DNA from 3 places in the Halomonas sp. AOP30-A1-24 genome. Region 1 is predicted to be linked to each of the others. Evidence: predicted binding sites of a transcription regulator. Region 1 holds the regulator's gene; each other region holds the start of a gene.

Region 1 (5,729 bases):
GTGGGATGTTAGCGCTTTGCCGAGCGAGCTACAGAGCGCGCAGCTTACTCGTCTGTTGCCGCACGCGTTACCCGCCCCTGGTGTGGTGTGGGCGGCACGCCGTAACGAGCGTGGCTGTGATTGGTCGATGCCGGATATCAGCATGGACGAACGGGGCGCTTGGCATGCCGTCCCCATGCTTCAACATCGCCAACCTGCGGGTTGGCAGGCCAGGCTTGAGACACGAATGGAGGCGGGCGCCACGGTGCATCTATTGCCCGTGCTGCCTCCGGCAGAAACCGTGCAGTGGCTGAATGAGCAACAGCTGACTTGGGTCAGCCTTGTGACATCCGCACAGCGTGTATACTTTCATGGCGAGCGTTCTGCGCTACGCGGACTATTTGAACAAAGCACGCTCAGCCATCATGTCAGCGTGCGGTTTCGTGGCCAGTCCATGCAGTTATGGACCGCTTATGCCGAAGTGCAAAATGAGGCGGGCAGTGTACTGCTTGCGTGGTATGGGGAGGTTCGTGACCCCGAAAGTGCCAAGGTCGTTGCCCGGCGCTACTGGTTGACGCCGGCTCGTTTAGGCGCCGATGTACTTTTCCAACTGGTCATTCAGCTGCAAAGTGAGGGCCTGGCAGCGCTCACCAAACGCGCGTTGCAGCAGTTTAAAGAGGCCGATAGCGGGGACGTGGATCCAGAAGTACGTCTACTGTTAGCCAGCGGCGTCGCGTCAGTGGTCGGGCATTTGGATAACGCGGATGATGATGAGGCGTCCAGTCTGCGTAGCGATCTACTCAGCCTGTTGGGCACGCGCCGAAAACGCCGCGATACGGCCATGCTGGATGCGTTGATGTACGCCTTTATGGCGCGCGACGCCATTCGCCAATTGGGCAGCGTTAGCCGAAAGGTGAATGTATGAGTCAGGATCAGGCGGCGGGCTTGCGCCAATGGGCCGACAGCCAGCGTCAGAAGCAGGCACCCAGCCAGCCTGATGCGCCGTTGGCAAGTGATATGGAGGTGATGAGCGAAGCGCCTGCGCCCGCGCCAGGTGCTGTTTCGCCCACCCCCACGATTGACGAGCAGCCGGTTGCGAAAGCCCCTTCGCGACCTAAAAAGCCCTTGTATATTATTGGTTTGCCAGGGCAGGGCGCGCAGGCTGTCAAACAGGCTCAACATCGCCTGGCTCAATGGTCTGCGCTGGGCCGTCACTGGGCAGGATCACCTGACGATTGGGATATACAGGCGGTTAGCGTTAATGCGCCTGATCTGGCTCAGCTAAGTGCTCGGCATGCGCGTTGGGCGCTCTGGGTTAACAGCGATGCGGACGCATTTGCCGAGATGTACCGGCTACTTCGCCAGGCGCGTGACAATGGCGGGCCTCGCCGATTATTGGCACTGCACGAGCCCTCTTTGTCGCGCCAAGGCTTGTTGGAAAACTTGCGTGAAGCCGCTAGCCACTATTTGGCCATCGATCTTCTGGTGCTGGCGCGCTGATAAGGAAATATTCGACATGTTAAGCAAGCTATTCAAGATGATGGGTGTTTGCGGGTTGATAGGTCTCATCGGTAGCGCTCAGGCGGCGGGCAGCTGGAGCACCTCGGTGCCGGGCGTGATGGTGGCCATGAGTGACCGGGAAACCCGTAGCCAGTCAATGACGCCACCCGATTCTGTACAGGTGCACAATCGTGTGATTGATCGGATACACTGGCAGCTTGAGGCGCCGCCGGGCAGCGCTATCAACGCATGGCTATGCCATCCGGAGCAGTGTGTGGCTCTCTCGGGAGGGCGCGGAACGGTCACCGAGCTGGCGGGAAGGCAGGTAAGTGCTCCTTTGCAGTTTCGTTTTAAGTTACTGCCTGGACAGCGGCCTGTTCGTGTTCAGGGTCTGCAAGTCATTGTGAACTATCAGTAAAAGTTGTATAGCCGCGAGGCAAAAAGATGTACACAGCACAAGGCAGAATCAAGCAAGGCGAGCTATTCACACAATACATGCCACTGGTAAGACGTCATGCCTTAACACTGCAGGTCAGGTTGCCAGCCAGTATTGAACTTGATGATCTTATTCAGGCGGGCACGGTAGGGCTTTTAGAAGCACTGGGCCGTTTTGATGCCGCTCATGGTGCCAGCTTTGCGACGTTTGCCAGCCAGCGTATCCGTGGGGCGATGGTCGATGAACTGCGTACGCGGGATTGGTTGCCACGCAGCGTGCGCCGCGCTGCGCGCGCTGTGGACGACGCGATCCGGCGGCTAGAGCAGCAGCTCGGGCGCTCGCCGGAAGAGAGTGAAATTGCCTTGGCGCTTGAGATGCCGCTGGGTGATTACCAACAGCTGCTCAACGACACCAATAGCGGTCAGCTATTGCCGTTTGAAGAGTTGGTTGCCGATGGTGGTGAGCCGGTAAGTTTTGATGTGAGCAACTTGCCGTTTGAAAAGCTGCTGGATGAGCAGCAGCGCCAAACATTGGTTGCTGCCATTGAGGCGTTGCCAGAGCGCGAGAAACTGCTCATGGCACTTTATTACCAGGAAGAGCTGAATTTAAAAGAAGTGGGCGCCGTGCTGGGCGTGACCGAGTCGCGTGTGTCTCAGTTGCATAGCCAAGCCATTAGCCGTCTGCGTGCCCGGTTGCATGATTCAGCCTAAACAACCGATACGTTAACTCACAATAACCGGCGAGGAGCCGTTGATGAACCCGTCCACGTTGATAGGTATATTCGCCAGTATGCTGCTGCTAGTAAGCGTGCTGTTCTTTACTGCGGAGTCCCCTGAAAGTTTTATCAATCTGCCGGGCCTGGCGATTGTTATAACCGGTACTCTGGCCGCTACTTTTATAAGCTATCCGCTAAAAGAGGTGTTACGCGTTGTACGCTTGGTAGGGCTTGTCTTTCGGCGTGAAAATACCTATATACGCGACGATATCAACGAGCTGGTCGCCATGTCCCGGCTATGGTTTAAAGGCGATGTGCGTGCAGTCGAACAAGAGTTGGAGCATACGCGCAATCCGTTTTTACGTACCGGTATTCAGTTAGTCATTGCCAATACCAAAGAAGATGAGATCTTCGACATGCTGCGTTGGCGGATTGCCCGGCTCAAGGCTCGCGAGCACGCAGAAGCCCAGATTTTTCGCACCATGGCGACCTATGCGCCAGCGTTTGGCATGATTGGCACGCTGGTGGGATTGGTTAATATGCTGGAAGTCATGGATGCCGGTGACCTGGATGTCATTGGCCCCCGTATGGCGGTGGCGCTGCTCACCACCTTCTACGGTATTTTGCTGGCGAATCTGGTGTTTAAACCCATCGCGGTGAAGCTAGAACGACGTACAGAAGAGCGCCTGATTACCATGAACATGGTGCTGGAAGGTATTTCACTGATCACCAAGCGCCGCCTGCCCTCTTTTATTGAGGAAACGCTCAATTCATTTATCGCCAACTATAACGATGAGATTCGCGATGCCACTATAAAGCCCCGGCCTGATACACCAAGCGCGACGGCAAAGGGCTAAGGCGATGCTGGATAACAATACGCGCCATGCGCTGGAGCTTCCCGCCGGGCAGGGTGAAAGCGATGAGAGCTGGCTGACCAGTTATCTGGACGTGCTCACCCTGCTGATTACGCTGTTTGTTTTGTTGCTGGCTTTGGCTCCCCCCGGTGGTAATGAAGCACTTGAGGGTGAGGAAGCGTCCATGGCCAGCGTGATTAGCTCACTGCCCTTGGCAACGCTTGCCACCGGTATTCACCCGCGCCATAGCGGGTTGCAGCCCCAGATGGCGGCATTGGATATTCCCGGCGTCAGCGTATCGCAGGGCCAGGAGGGCGTAACGCTACGCATTGATGATAGCCTTTTATTTCCCAGTGGCGAGGCAGTGCTAACCTCTCTAGGCCAAGAGGTGATAGAAAGTCTTGTCGATGTGTTCGCGGCCTTTGATGGTCAGGTTTCCGTTGAAGGACATACTGACAATCTTCCTATTGCGACCACTCGGTTCCCTTCCAACTGGGAACTCTCCGCCGGACGTGCGATTGCCGTTATGCGCCACCTGGAAGGTCAGGGCATAGCGATTTCTCGAATGCGGGCCGTTGGTTATGCGGATACTCAACCTATGGAGAGCAACGCAACACCTGAAGGGCGAGCTGCTAACCGGCGCGTTGAACTGTTGTTACGACAACAGCCAGAAGGGTGAGTGGACTGCTCAAGGCTGGGGTTGTGCCTAAGCATCCCCTTCTGCTGCAGTCGTATGCTGCCCTGTTGGTGCTTGATGTCGATCGTCGGCGCATCCAGGCGACCAGTACAAATCTGGCCGCGCTGATGGGACTCTCACGCCAATCGGTAACGTTAACCCAATTGCTGGGGACGCGTTTAATCCAGCGACTTTCAGGGCGACGCGGTTTCACATAGCGTTTGCATGCGCTCAATCGCTTGATCGGCGCCTTCAAGCTGAAACGTCATGTACCAGGGGGGCTGTTCGCCTCGATCAAACCCCAGGAAAAGTTGCTCGCCTTGTTCCATCTGGTGCATTAGCGTCTGCATATCAGCAAGATAAAAGTGTACGTAAAAGCCGTTATCGCCTCGCTCGGTGATGAATTCTGCCATGGTATCGACCGCGGGCTGCTCATCGATACGCAGCCGGGTCGGCACCAGGTTGACGGTTTTACTTTCGCCTTGCTGCTCCTCCAGCGTGACACGCACTTCAAGCCACGGTAAATCACACACGTTTTGGGTGGCATTCAGGCTGAGTGTCGCGTCGGAATAACTATGGGTTTCAACGGCGCGAAAGTGGTGCTCATTACCCAGCGTTAACGCCATTGATTGCCACTGGCCATGCGACTGTATGTCCTCCATATTAAAGTTCGCCGCCTGTGTTAACGGTGCAATAAGTAGAAGGGTGGCGCTTGCCAAGGCTGTTGAATAGGGTGTCATGTCAGCACATCAAGGTTGGGTAAGAAAAGCCCAGCGTTTATGACGGGTTTGCCCGCAGCAAAGGCGCCGGGTGCTTTCTATAAACCACTACCGCCCGTGGCAGCACGTGGTAATGGTAGTGGTAATGGCCACTAGGCAGAAAGTTCGAATAATGGCCTAACGTCGTCATTAAGATAACAGTCATCAAACTCGCCGACTGCCGCCAGTGCTTGAAGATCAGGAATCGTAACGTTGTGACGATCACGAAATACCAGACCTTCTTCGCTCAGCAAGCTAAAGGTGCGGCTAACATGTACAGGGCTTAAGCCCAGAATGTCAGCTAGCTGCTCTTGAGAGAGCGGGAGTCGAAGCTGCCCGTCGGTATGGCTATTGGTCTGGCGCAGTCTCAAATACATTTCGTACAGGAAGTGCGCTGTTTTTTGCCGAGCACTGCGTCGGGCAAGCGTTACTAGTCGTTCGGTGAGCAGTGCCTGGTGACGGCTGGTGATCGCAAATACCACCGAGGTTAGTGGCACCGACTGACGAAATACGTCAAGCAGGCGTTTGTGCGGAAAATGACAGATTACGCCATCGGTAATCATGCGAACACTTTCCAGACGTTGCGAAAACGCGAACTCACGCAGGCCAATAATATCGCCAGGCAAATAAATTTCCAGAATCTGTCGATCACCGTTTTCAAGGTGGCGATAGGAGTAGGCCCAACCACTTTTCAAGGTGCAAAATTCGCCAGCCGGATCACCGAGTTCCCATAGCAGTGAGCCCGCTGTGATATCCGTAGGGCTCTCTTCCAGGGACGCTAACAGGGCTTTATCTGCCGTGCTTAATGAGC
Region 2 (5,729 bases), on a different contig from region 1:
TTTCGCTGCCATTATAGCCATGGGCATCCTGCCTATCCCCTTTCCGATAGCCATGATAACGGCGGGCATTTCGGGCTACCCTGTCTTGCTATTCTTGCTGGCGGCATTAATTGCTCGTGGCCTGCGCTACTATGGCTTAGCCTGGCTGGTTTATCGCTTCGGTAATCGAGTGCTGTTGCTATGGAAGCGCCATGCGTTGTTTACCAGCTTGATAGGCGGCGTAATAGTGCTGTTGATTGCTCTGGGGCTACAAGCACTCACGCGCTTGATGATGTAACCGACATAAAGCAGAAGACTAGGGAAGTAGCATCCGCTAGATGCCGTAATCCCGCTCAACCTTGGCAATCCGAGTTTTAAAGTGCTGATACCACTGCTGATGCCCAAGCCGCTGTGCTTCTTTATGTTCGGCATGCGCCTTCCACGCTTTAATCGAGGCCAAGTCAGCCCAGTAGGAAACCGTAACCCCCACCTCATTTCGAGCCGATTCAACGCCTAAAAAACCTGGCTGCTGCATGGCTAACTCAACCATACGCTCCGCCATGTCATCATAGCCATCTTCAATATCCGTGCGCACGGAAGTGAAGATAACGGCGTAGTAAGGGGGTTCTGGAGTCGTTGAGATAAGGGCCATGAAGTTCTCTTGAGCTGAAAGCAGTTCAAAAAAGCATACCGTAGGCGAAGCAGTAGACTCCATAGCTAATTATTGGTGTTTACTCATCAAATCAATATCGTTGCGCGTGAGATGGTGCTTTACCTACGGCACAGCGGGCAAGAGCCCCAGCTTGACGCTTGTTTTGAAGGGCTCAACCACGTGGATTGATGATTAAACAGTTCATTGCGAAGTGAGAACTTCACTGTCCAAGCATAGCCACTTTCCCAGCCCCTGTGTTTAGGCTTTAATACAGCTTATGCGATGAAGTCCATTCATCAACAAAGCAGGTTGTCGCCATGGCCCACTTTATTCTGCCCGGTAACGCCGTTCATTTGAATTTCCAGCAGCGCCTGCCCAACACCAACCTTCGCACATGGGTGCAATGCCTTTGGTCGATGGGCGGGCAAAGCACCCTTGCGCACCCCATCGTAGAAAAGCTTTACCCCGATGCAGGCGCCAGCCTCACCATTCACCTTGGAAGCTCTCGTCCCATCGTCACGCTCTGCTTTAACAGACACATGTTGCTTGAGACGTTTGATACGTCCACCCCCCGGATGGGCATTCGGTTTAAACCGACCAGTATGTATAGCCTCCTGGGCTTAGCCCCGGAACAGTGTATAGACGCGCATCTTTGCTTGGGCGATGACATAAACCCCTCCTGGATGGACAGTTTAATGCCGGTGGTGGAGCGCCTTTATCAGCTTGATGCACCCAAAGGATTAGCCCTGCTTGAAACATGGCTTCTGGGTTTACTCAAAAGTCGACTAACGAGTAAAAGCCCTGTGCCAGGAATCATCCAGGCGATTAACCAGTTACAGCTCCCACCTGAGCAGTTAGCTGCCAATGTTGGGTTAACCCGACGCACCCTGGAACGTCGATTAAAACGTGAAGTCGGTGTCTCGCCAGGCGCGTTGGTGACGTATGCTCGCCTCAACCGAGCGCGACGGTGCTTACTTGAAGCTGACCGGCCGCTATCAGAAATAGCGCTCCACTGTGGCTACTATGATCAGCCACACTTTACCCACGCCTTCCAATCTTTTACCAACGAAACACCCGCCTCTTACCGCCAGCGCAAGTTGTCGCAAATTTACAAGGCGTAGTACGCACACCTTTATAAGCTGAGACCTCACCAATCAACGAGGTCACTGCCATGTCTCAGCGTATTTCTCGACAAGCCGTTTACAAGCTAACCCCTCGCCTTGCTAAACATTTGGTGCCTCTGGGCGAAGTAGCGGCTAATAGCGCGGTAACGCCTGCCATCATCCACCTCGTTAAGCTACGCGTTTCCCAAATCAACCAGTGCTGCTTCTGCCAGCATATGCATACTCAGGAAGCCCGAGACGACGGCGAGCATCAGGTAAGACTGGATGTACTGCCTGCCTGGCGGGAAGCCCCCTGCTTCAATAAACAGGAACGTGCAGCCCTTGAGTGGGCCGAAGCGCTTACCTTAATCAGCCAACAGTCTGTTAGCGACAGCGTCTACCAGAATGCTCTGGCTGCCTTTGGCGAACAGGACCTTCTTGAGCTAACCACGGTGATTCTAGCCATTAATAGTTGGAACCGGGTGGCGGTAAGTATGCAGTTTGCGCCTGACATCTCGCTATAAACCGAAAAAGACATCGCAAGCCTGTGCGACGGCCTGCGATGTCTTGATCAAAATTCCCTTCCGCACGGCTGGCTTCTAAAAGCCACTCCACTCGTTTACTATGCGCCACCCTCACTCCCAAGCTACCCAGGCCGCCATGTCCTTTAACGCACTCTATACCGACCTTTCTGGCTATTACGATGTGATGTGCGAAGACATCGACTACCGGGCGCAAAGCAACGCCGTGCAAAGGCTTCACCAAATTTTTGGTAACGGTGGCAACCTTCACCTCGATGTCGCGTGTGGTACCGGGCCTCATGTTCGCCATTTTATTGATAATGGCTATGTGAGCAGCGGGCTGGATATTAACCAGCCCATGCTGGATATTGCTGCCACACGTTGCCCTGAGGCCCAGTTTACGTGTCAGGACATGGGCAACTTCCAGGTAAGCGACCCGCAGGATTTGATTACCTGTTTTTTATATTCGATTCACTACAGCGACGGAATTGAAAAGCTCAAAGCGTGTATTGAAAGTGCGCACAGCGCCTTAATGAGTGGCGGGGTTTTCTGCTTCAACGCAGTCGATAAAGATAAAATCGATAACAATCTGTTTGTGAGCCACACCGTTAAAAAAGCCGACGATGCCTTCACGTTTCGTTCCGGGTGGCATTACAGCGGTAGCGGTGAAAAACAGGCCCTCAAACTTAGTATTGCAAAAACCAACGCGTGCGATACCCAAGTATGGAACGATGAGCACCCCATGGTCGCGGTTAGTTTTGCTGAGCTAATTACGCTGCTTGAGCCCTACTTTGAAGTGCATGTATTCGAGCACAACTTTGAAGCTATCACGCCGTGGAACACCACTTCGGGGAACGCCATTTTTGCCTGCGTGAAGATTCACCCCCCCACGGTTGTAGCAACGGGGCAATCCACTTGTTGCTGATCAGTTCACATAGTACCCACTTACTTTCCAAACGCCGTCTTCAAAGTGCGGCGTAATGGTTTCGGTAATATCAGACTTGTTGGCAAAACGCGTTTGGTAGATGAACTTTTTGTAATCATTTTTGGGAGCGCCGGGCATAGAGGTTTGCGTGATGACGCGTGTGCGGCGTCTTGCCTCCACCGACCCGAAGTCACGGCGCGCTGCGCTAATGATCCGCTCTAGCATACTGGGCGAAAGCGGACTCTTAAGAAGCGGTGATGACTCCTCCCAAGCCAGCTCATACTCGCCACTATCGATTGCATCAAGCCATGCCAGCGCCGCGGCCTCAGCCGCATCGGTGTTCGCTTGAGCATACGGTGCCAGCAGTAGCAGGGCTGTAATGAAACAGATCACGATTTTTGGCATGGATAACTCTAGGCAGCGATCAGTAAATAGGTGTGCTTAATTTAATATCGGTACCAGCCGCCATTACTTTAGTATTAATCACAATAATCGAACAAGCTAACCGCAGTTTTTTCTATCCCTTGGCTTTATTAAGTAAGAGAAAGCCCCCTGCGCTAACCGCGACACAGGGGGCTATTTCATGCGCTAACTAGCAAAAAAATGCCCTTAACGCACCTTACAGGCCAGCAAACTCAAAGGGCTCGGCGTCCTCAAACGCGTTGACCGTATTGCCTGCATAAACACTGTTATTCTTGAGGCTCAGTTTGCGAACAGGCACGCCCTCAGTAAAGTCGGCATCCTTCATATCCACCCAAAACGTGTTAGGCGTAAGTGCCGTCTCGAAATAATAAACAAGGTGTTTCTGATCAGATACCGCTCTCCACCTGGTGGAAGAAATATTCGGCTCCTCTTCTGATGAGATGCCGAAAGGAACAGACGCATTGCGAATCACGCTAAATGCACTGCCAACAGCGACTCTTGTATCGCTCGTTTTAGGGATGGCATCCATGTAGAACGACGCTCTGACAAATCGATCTGCGGCACGGTTTGTGCCAGGCAGCATGACCAAACCACCGATCTGTCTCCAGTAGTCATCCAGCGTCAGTTGCTGCTCGAAGGTGGGCGAGTTTGTCACCACATTGTATGACGTATCGTGATGAATAGTGAGTTTACCGCCGATATACTCAAATATTGCGCTATCACCCTTGGCATCTGAAATTGACAAGTGAAGCGTAGCAAATCGAGTGGTGCCCGGTATTTCAGCAGAGACGACCACAAAGGGCTCATCGCGCAGCGCCTCCACCGCCTCATCAACGGTCGCAAAATTATCCAAAACATACTGGACCCAGGCAGCCACGGAAAGCCCCTCGTCATCCGGCCCAAATTCAGGATACTCTGCCTCAGCAAGCCATAGCAGGTTAGCCACCAAGCCTTTTTCGTTCATGCCATCAGTGCTTGAGATATCAAACGCGCTGGTAACGACACTTCCATACTGGGATGTCCAAGTAACGGAGTTGGGTCCAGCCGCACCATCGCGCTCCATTCCCTTTGGAAACAGCCATAGGTTCGGATGTATTTCGTCCCTCCAATCCATGGAGCGCGCCGTGATAATCATGTCATCAGGGCCCTGATATACCGCGCGCGTGCATGCATCCGCTGTGATGGCCACGAACAAGGCACACATGCTTGCCGCTAGCGTTAATTTTTTTTTGATTCCCATGGTGGTTTCCTTTTATTTACAAACGTTATAGAGCCTGCCAGAGATAATTGGCGGCTAACCAGAAAAGCGCCAACCCCTTTTTTATAAAAAGAATAGCGGCATGGAATCCCCAGCCCATGCCCATATTTAAATTATCAAACCCACTTCACCTTAGGCATAAATTTAGCTTTGGTCACGCACCTTATTGCACAAAATCCGAACTAGTATTTAAACTCAGATGATTGTTCTATTTTTCATCATGTTTTGTCACTACTCACAATCAGGAGTCAGTAATGTTCCGATGTGTAAGGTTATGGACAGGCAGTAACCATCAATCGTGTTTTGAAGAAGGATGGATTGATCTTCCCAAAGGTGAGCGCCATGACTTGCTCAGTGATGTCATCGAAACGACCAGCATCTCCTTTCGCGAAACAAGCGAAGGCGGCAGCTTTAGCTGGCATGACGCTCCTAACCGTCAATTCGTCTTAACGCTTAGCGGCACACTCACTTTCGAGACGCGCACGGGCGACTCATTCACGCTGCACCCCGGCGACATTTTATTGGCGGAAGACACCACAGGTGGCGGCCACCGCTGGCATCTAATCGATAACCAGCCCTGGCGACGCGTGTATGCCATAGTGCCGCAGGATATTGACCTTCCCTTTATCAGCGCATCAAGCAAGTGCTGAGTTCCTAAGCGGAGAACGTTCATGCCTACATCAGCACAGATTCCCGAGCGGGCAGATATTGTAATGGTCGGCGCGGGCATCATGAGCGCCACGCTCGCAACTCTTCTCAAAGAGCTAGAACCTTCACTCAAGATTGTGGTGCTGGAAACACTGAAAGATTGCGCCCAGGAAAGCTCCAATGGTTGGAATAACGCAGGTACCGGGCATGCCGCCAACTG
Region 3 (5,729 bases), on a different contig from region 1:
AAGCGGTGTGATGTAATTGCCACTATGGAGTTTTAATGTGCTGAAATCCATCAGCTCAGAGATTTCTGGCGGGGCAAAGCCTTCAAGCAGTTGTTGAACAAATTCAGGGTAGCTGAAAAGTTCTTTATAGCCAGTGTCGTAGTGATTTGCCATGGGCCCTCCTGCGCAGTACCGGGGATGTTAGCACGGCCGCGCAAGGGCGATCACTTTTGAGGCCTGGCAAGACAGGTTGTAGAAGCTGAGTTACTCGGCGATGGCGGCGCTAGCCGCCCTTGCTCAACCACGCTCATAACAAACGCGCCTTACTGAGTAAATAGCGCTTCCAGGCTATCAGCGACAAGCACTTGCTCCGACCAAACGGCTAGCTGCTCAGGCGTTGCTTTTTGCAGCTGTTCATCCACCCAATTGGGTAATTGGCCAAATCTAAAGACAAGCAGATTCCTAAAAATTTTTCGCTTTGTCTCTTGATAACCTTCCTCATAGCCCTCTTGATACGCTTTCAGGCGCTCTTTTCTCAAGAGATTTTCCAGGTTTTCTGCCAGCATGTCTTTGTCCTCCACCAGACTGGTGAGCGTTTCAAGATTAACGCCTGCGCCAAGCCGCTGCAGGTGGCGCTTCACCCAGCGCGTAATGATTGGGTCAATGCGCGGTTTTCGAAGCGGAGCCAGTGGTTTTGTGGGAGCTGAGTTTACTCGGCGATGGCGGCGTTAGTCGCCCTTACCCCGGCAGCGCGGGGCGCTGCTTTGCGGGTGCGCTTCGCTTACCGCGCACTACATTTGTGCCGTTGGCCTATAGGGTGTGCTGTGTTAGCCACCCCCCGGCAGCGCGGGGCGCTGCTTTGCGGGTGATTTCTCACAATGAGCGGGGCAGCGGTTTTGTGGGAGCTGAGTTCACTCGGCGATGGCGGCGATAGCTGCCCTTGCTCCGGCAGTGCTATGCACTGCATTGCGGGTGCGCTTCGCTTACCGCGCACTACATTTGTGCAGCTAGCCGCCCTTACTCCAGCAGCGCTATGGGGCTGCTTCATTCGCTCCTACAAGGCTGAATGGGATTACTACTAGCGGCCTAGCTGGGCATCCAGCGCATCAAACTGCTGGGTCAGGTACGAACTCATGCTGTTCATCTCTGCCACCATAACGTCCAGCTGGCTGAACTGGGCGCGATAGCGGGCAATCGTTGCATCGATGCTTTTTTCCATGCGCGCATAGCGTTCATCCAGGCTTTTTACGTTGCTCTCAGCACCTGTAACGGCACCTGTGAGTACTCCGTTGCTACTGGTCATTTGCTCAATGGAGCTGTTTAACTTGCCGGCTAAACCACCGTCTTTATTATCGCCGGCAAAAAACGCGCTTAGCGCCTGCGGGTCATTGGCGATTAGGTTATCGAGCTTTTCATCATCAACTTCCAGCTTACCGCTAAGAGTAGTGCCAGCCTCTAAGGTAATGCCCAGTTGGCTCAGCGTAGAAAACTCGCCGCCTTCAACACCTCCGGTGAGCACGCTACGCAGGCGGGACTCAATCGTACGAACGGCACGATCACCCAGTAGCTCTCCAGCTGCTCCACTTTCAGCGTTGAAGCTAGTAAGCTCGTTAGTTGTATCTTTTAAATCGTTATACGCGTCGACAAAACCGTTGATCGCTTCACGCTGCTTTAGGGTATCGCGCTCAATGTTGACCGTGCTGGTCGCTTTTTCACCTTCGGCAATGCTTAGCTCATTCAGGTTAAGCGTTACCCCTTGAATAGCGCCTTCCACCTGGTTGCTGGCACTGGTAATCGCGATGCCGTTCACCGTTAAAGAAGCATTTTGCCCCTGCTGCTTGGCGCCAGCTTCTTCCGCTTCACCGAATGGGCCTTGGCCTTCTCCACCTACAAATTCAAAGCTATCAATGGATGCATCTGCACCCGTGGCTTTGGAACTGAGTGCCAAGCGGTAGCCATCGCCGTCATTAATAATCGTGGCGTTAACACCGGCGTCTTTATTGGCGTTAATTGCATCACGAATATCGTTTAGTGAGCTGTTGGCATCAAGCTCGATATCGACCGGCTCGCTCTCACTACCTACAAAATTTAGCCTGATAGCGGTCGCACCGTTTAGCTCCAATGGATCTGAGGTTTCCTCTATCTCAGTAATACTCTCAGAGGCAAGCGAGCCGTATGTCGCGACCTGGCTGACTTCTACCTGGTAACTGCCCGGCAATGCACTCGCCGAGGAAGTGGCTGTAATATCATCGCCACGCACATTGGCGGAAAGGCTTTGATAAAGCTTTGGGTCGTTAATCTTGGCCACCGCATCGTTAAATGCGTTGAGCGACGTTTGCAACTGCCCGTAAGCGGAAATTTTGGCTTCTTGATCGGCTTTTTGCTGCGTAATCGGCTCAAGCTTACCGCGCTCGGCATCTTGAAGCTGATCCAGCAAACCGGTGAGATCTAACCCTGAACCAACACCAAGGGAGGTAATTGTTGCCATCAGTACAGTCCTCGCAGACAAAAAACATGAATTCTATAAATACTATCGGCTGAAAAGGAATTAACTTTAGCCCCTGTGCGCTCGTATTTGATAACCCTAGCTGAGCTACTGGATAGCGCCTGCCCACCTCCCAAACCACACGCTTGTGCTCTCAAACCTCACGGCACATTACGTATTGCTTATACAAGTATTGGCTGGCTACCATCATTTGTATTTCCAGCCGTTCTAGTTGCAATAACTGGGAACTCGAAAGAGCTTGATAACACTGCCCACCTGATACGTCCTTTACCTCTTCTGAAAATGCTGTGCTGGAAAAAATCACTCTTTCGTCCTCTTTACGTATGCGGAAAAGAGTATTCCTTGTTTTTGTTTCACTTTTTGTACTCGTCAGCGTTTTTTTAGATGCTTCAGGTTCTCTTGTAACGTTTAAAGACATTTTATTCATATCCAGCACGCCCCTCTTTATCGCTACATCATTCACTATTTTGCGGCTATCAACGGTGCCGTACAGCTATTACTGCTTTTTTTATCGGTTAAAATCAATCATCCCTCTGTGGCGGCAGCCTGCTACCAACCACCTTTAAAGCAAACGTTTGAACTATTAAAACGCCGCCACTTAAAACGATCCTTGATAAAAAACATGAGCTTAACTGATTAATATCAGACATTTTCCGTGTTAATTTTTTATTTAACAAAAATTAACAACATACCCATTTTAGACAAAATATCTTATATAGTAACGATATACTGCATCGCTTACTTATCACCCAAGCGCGTCACAAAAACATTATCTATTTGATTTTTAATAGAAAAAATATTACTAATAATTGTAAAACGCCTCCCCATCAGAAAAAAAGCATATCCACACCATACTTTGGCTTTTAGTATGCCTGCTTAATCCGTCGCGTTTGTGAAGTTTTGTTTTTTTCTGCAACATTATTAATCGGCCTCTTCGGCCTCAGCCTTGGGCTAACGATAGTTGCAATGCTCCAAAATGGGTATCTTCAGCGCTCAACCTGGCCTTTGCTGCTATAAGCAATAGAACTCGCTTTGCGATACCGGTGACGGCTTTGCGCAGCTACGTTAAGACCTATAGCCACTGGGTTATGGCAGTGATGTGGCGATAGTCGCTATATGAAATGTTTGTTTGAAGAGTGAGGTTAATAACGCTTATGTCGTGCTTACCGCGTCACTTTTGCCACCAGATTGCTTAGGCGGGTGCGTAAAAAGCCCGCAGGGGAAATCTGCGGGCGTGCTGGCGGTCGCTGGCGTTAGCGCAGGCCGAGCAGTGAAAGGATAAACAGCACAACGACGATTAGGCCTACGATATAGATAATATTACGCATGTTGGCACTCCTTGCTGGTTTGCGTTTTGGTTGAAATCAAAGGGTTGCTTACGCCCAGTAACGATTAAAGCCTAGCAGGCTTTTCAACTTTTTGCGTAATGCCCTGCCTTTCCCTACCAGAAGGCAGAAGGTGGCTGGGTTTGCGTGGCCGCATGGCTAGCGTTATCCGAGACGCTGGCGGTTCTCGTCGAATGCTCGCTGAATCACTTTCTGCTGCTGGGTATCGATTTCTAATTCATAGCAAAGGGACGACCATTCGGATAGAGCATCAAGGGCTTGTTCAATATAGAGATCCGGGGTTAAGTACCTGAAGGGAGCACAAACCTGTTTGAGCTTTTTACGCGTAGCCAAACCTGTCCCACTGAAAGACGTTGTATGCTCATCTGCATAGCCCCGAACAGGGGCGTAAGTTAGGTCATAAATTAAAGCCCTCCGCCACCCACTGAGGGTCATAAGCAAAGTAGGTGCCCTGTCGGCTAGCGACCAGCTCCCCCACACGGTTACCTGCTAACAGCACCTCTACGGTGTTGATACGCTTCATTTTCGCCCCCGAACACGCCCTGCTTGCTTGATCTCTTCAAGTGATATGGGATGCTCATATGTGAATAGCTCGGCAATTTGGCGTGTGGCGCCCAGCGCCGTGGCAATGAGCACCAAGATATCGAGGGTTATTTGCCCACTGGATTCGAACCGTTTAATGGTGGACTCGGAAACACCCGTCATCTGCGCCAAGGTTTTACGGGAGAGGTTCTTCGCCAATCGTGCTTCTCGTGCATTGGCACCGACCTGCTGAGACAATTCGCCAGGAGCAAGTAAGGAGTGAGTAAGGGCCATAAAAAAAAACCTCTAAATAATGGCTTATTTATAACCCATTATAGACTAAAAATGATTTTAAAAGGTCAAATATAACCTTTAATAGCTATTCGTTTAACTTTATATCTAGAGAGTGCTATCGCGCTTTAATTTTAACGTCTGTGTATGGTGGAACCTCTCTCACTTCTAAACCTCGAACCTTTGCCACTTATACCGAAGGTGTTGTGATGCGCGCCACTGCTTTGCTTGTTTCATTAGCTGTTACTTCATTGTTACCCACCGCCTATGCAGCCGCTAATGAACCTTCTGCGCATGCACTCCAGGCGCTGGATCAGCAAACCCGCCAATTAAACCGCCTTCACAGCGTTGTGGTCGCTTACGACGGCGAGATTATCCGCGAACTCCACCAGGGTGGCCCCGGCGTTGCGCAGCCTGCCAATATCAAATCACTTTCCAAAACGGTGCTGGCGGCGATAACAGGCGCAGCTATTGAAGAGGGCATTATTGAATCCACAGAGCAGCGATTGGTAATGCTCTTGGATGAGCCATTGCCAGCCGGGCTGGACCCGCGCGTGGAAGACATTACCGTAGGGCATTTGCTGGCTCAGCAGGCGGGGCTTGAGCGTACATCCGGCGGTAACTACAGCGCTTGGGTGGCAAGCTCAAACTGGGTTAATGATGCCCTTACTCGCCCATTTGTCGATGAACCCGGAGGGCGGATGCTGTACTCCACCGGCACTAGCCACCTGCTTTCAGCAGCACTTACCCAGGCAAGCGGTGAAACTACGCATGTGCTCGCGCAACGCCTGCTGGGGGAGCCGCTTAATATTTCGATTCCCGCATGGCCGCGTGACCCGCAAGGCATTTATTTTGGCGGCAACAACATGCAACTTTCGCCACACGCGTTGATTGAGGTGGGTGAGCTTTATCGTAACGACGGCGCGATGGAGGGCGTGCGGCTATTGCCAGAGGGGTGGGTGGAGGCTTCATGGACACCCCGTGGTATCTCTGCCTGGACGGGTGATGGCTATGGGTATGGCTGGTTTATTACCGAACTCGCGGGGGAAGCGGTGTACTACGGGCGTGGCTATGGCGGGCAAGCG

The links. Region 1 encodes FliA, which starts transcription of late flagellar genes. Its sites were predicted from a motif close to CTAAAGTTNNNNNNNNNNCNGCCGATA; they were not measured.
Region 2: the regulator FliA is predicted to act here: its motif matches at 3,631-3,657, upstream of ACT3TJ_RS11640 (DUF4019 domain-containing protein).
Region 3: the regulator FliA is predicted to act here: its motif matches at 2,511-2,537, upstream of fliD (flagellar filament capping protein FliD).

Annotation. Positions count from the first base shown of each region.
Region 1 covers NZ_JBQSXL010000001.1:187,150-192,878, reverse strand. Annotated here, with positions in the region: gene flhF (flagellar biosynthesis protein FlhF) at 1-904, shown strand, start outside; gene ACT3TJ_RS00935 (hypothetical protein) at 901-1,479, shown strand; gene ACT3TJ_RS00930 (flagellar protein FlhE) at 1,496-1,897, shown strand; gene ACT3TJ_RS00925 (RNA polymerase sigma factor FliA) at 1,924-2,625, shown strand; gene ACT3TJ_RS00920 (motility protein A) at 2,669-3,487, shown strand; gene ACT3TJ_RS00915 (OmpA/MotB family protein) at 3,492-4,163, shown strand; gene ACT3TJ_RS00910 (hypothetical protein) at 4,187-4,378, shown strand; gene ACT3TJ_RS00905 (hypothetical protein) at 4,355-4,900, opposite strand; gene ACT3TJ_RS00900 (Crp/Fnr family transcriptional regulator) at 5,032-5,729, opposite strand, start outside.
Region 2 covers NZ_JBQSXL010000018.1:70,238-75,966, forward strand. Annotated here, with positions in the region: gene ACT3TJ_RS11615 (YqaA family protein) at 1-277, shown strand, start outside; gene ACT3TJ_RS11620 (antibiotic biosynthesis monooxygenase family protein) at 314-631, opposite strand; gene ACT3TJ_RS11625 (helix-turn-helix transcriptional regulator) at 949-1,752, shown strand; gene ACT3TJ_RS11630 (carboxymuconolactone decarboxylase family protein) at 1,803-2,258, shown strand; gene ACT3TJ_RS11635 (class I SAM-dependent DNA methyltransferase) at 2,395-3,180, shown strand; gene ACT3TJ_RS11640 (DUF4019 domain-containing protein) at 3,181-3,585, opposite strand; gene ACT3TJ_RS11645 (linear amide C-N hydrolase) at 3,800-4,843, opposite strand; gene ACT3TJ_RS11650 (hypothetical protein) at 5,116-5,511, shown strand; gene mqo (malate dehydrogenase (quinone)) at 5,533-5,729, shown strand, end outside.
Region 3 covers NZ_JBQSXL010000032.1:21,364-27,092, reverse strand. Annotated here, with positions in the region: gene ACT3TJ_RS15575 (Rpn family recombination-promoting nuclease/putative transposase) at 1-153, opposite strand, end outside; gene ACT3TJ_RS15570 (hypothetical protein) at 303-620, opposite strand; gene fliD (flagellar filament capping protein FliD) at 1,058-2,467, opposite strand; gene ACT3TJ_RS15560 (hypothetical protein) at 2,619-2,912, opposite strand; gene ACT3TJ_RS15555 (HipA N-terminal domain-containing protein) at 4,229-4,354, opposite strand; gene ACT3TJ_RS15550 (helix-turn-helix domain-containing protein) at 4,351-4,647, opposite strand; gene ACT3TJ_RS15545 (serine hydrolase domain-containing protein) at 4,854-5,729, shown strand, end outside.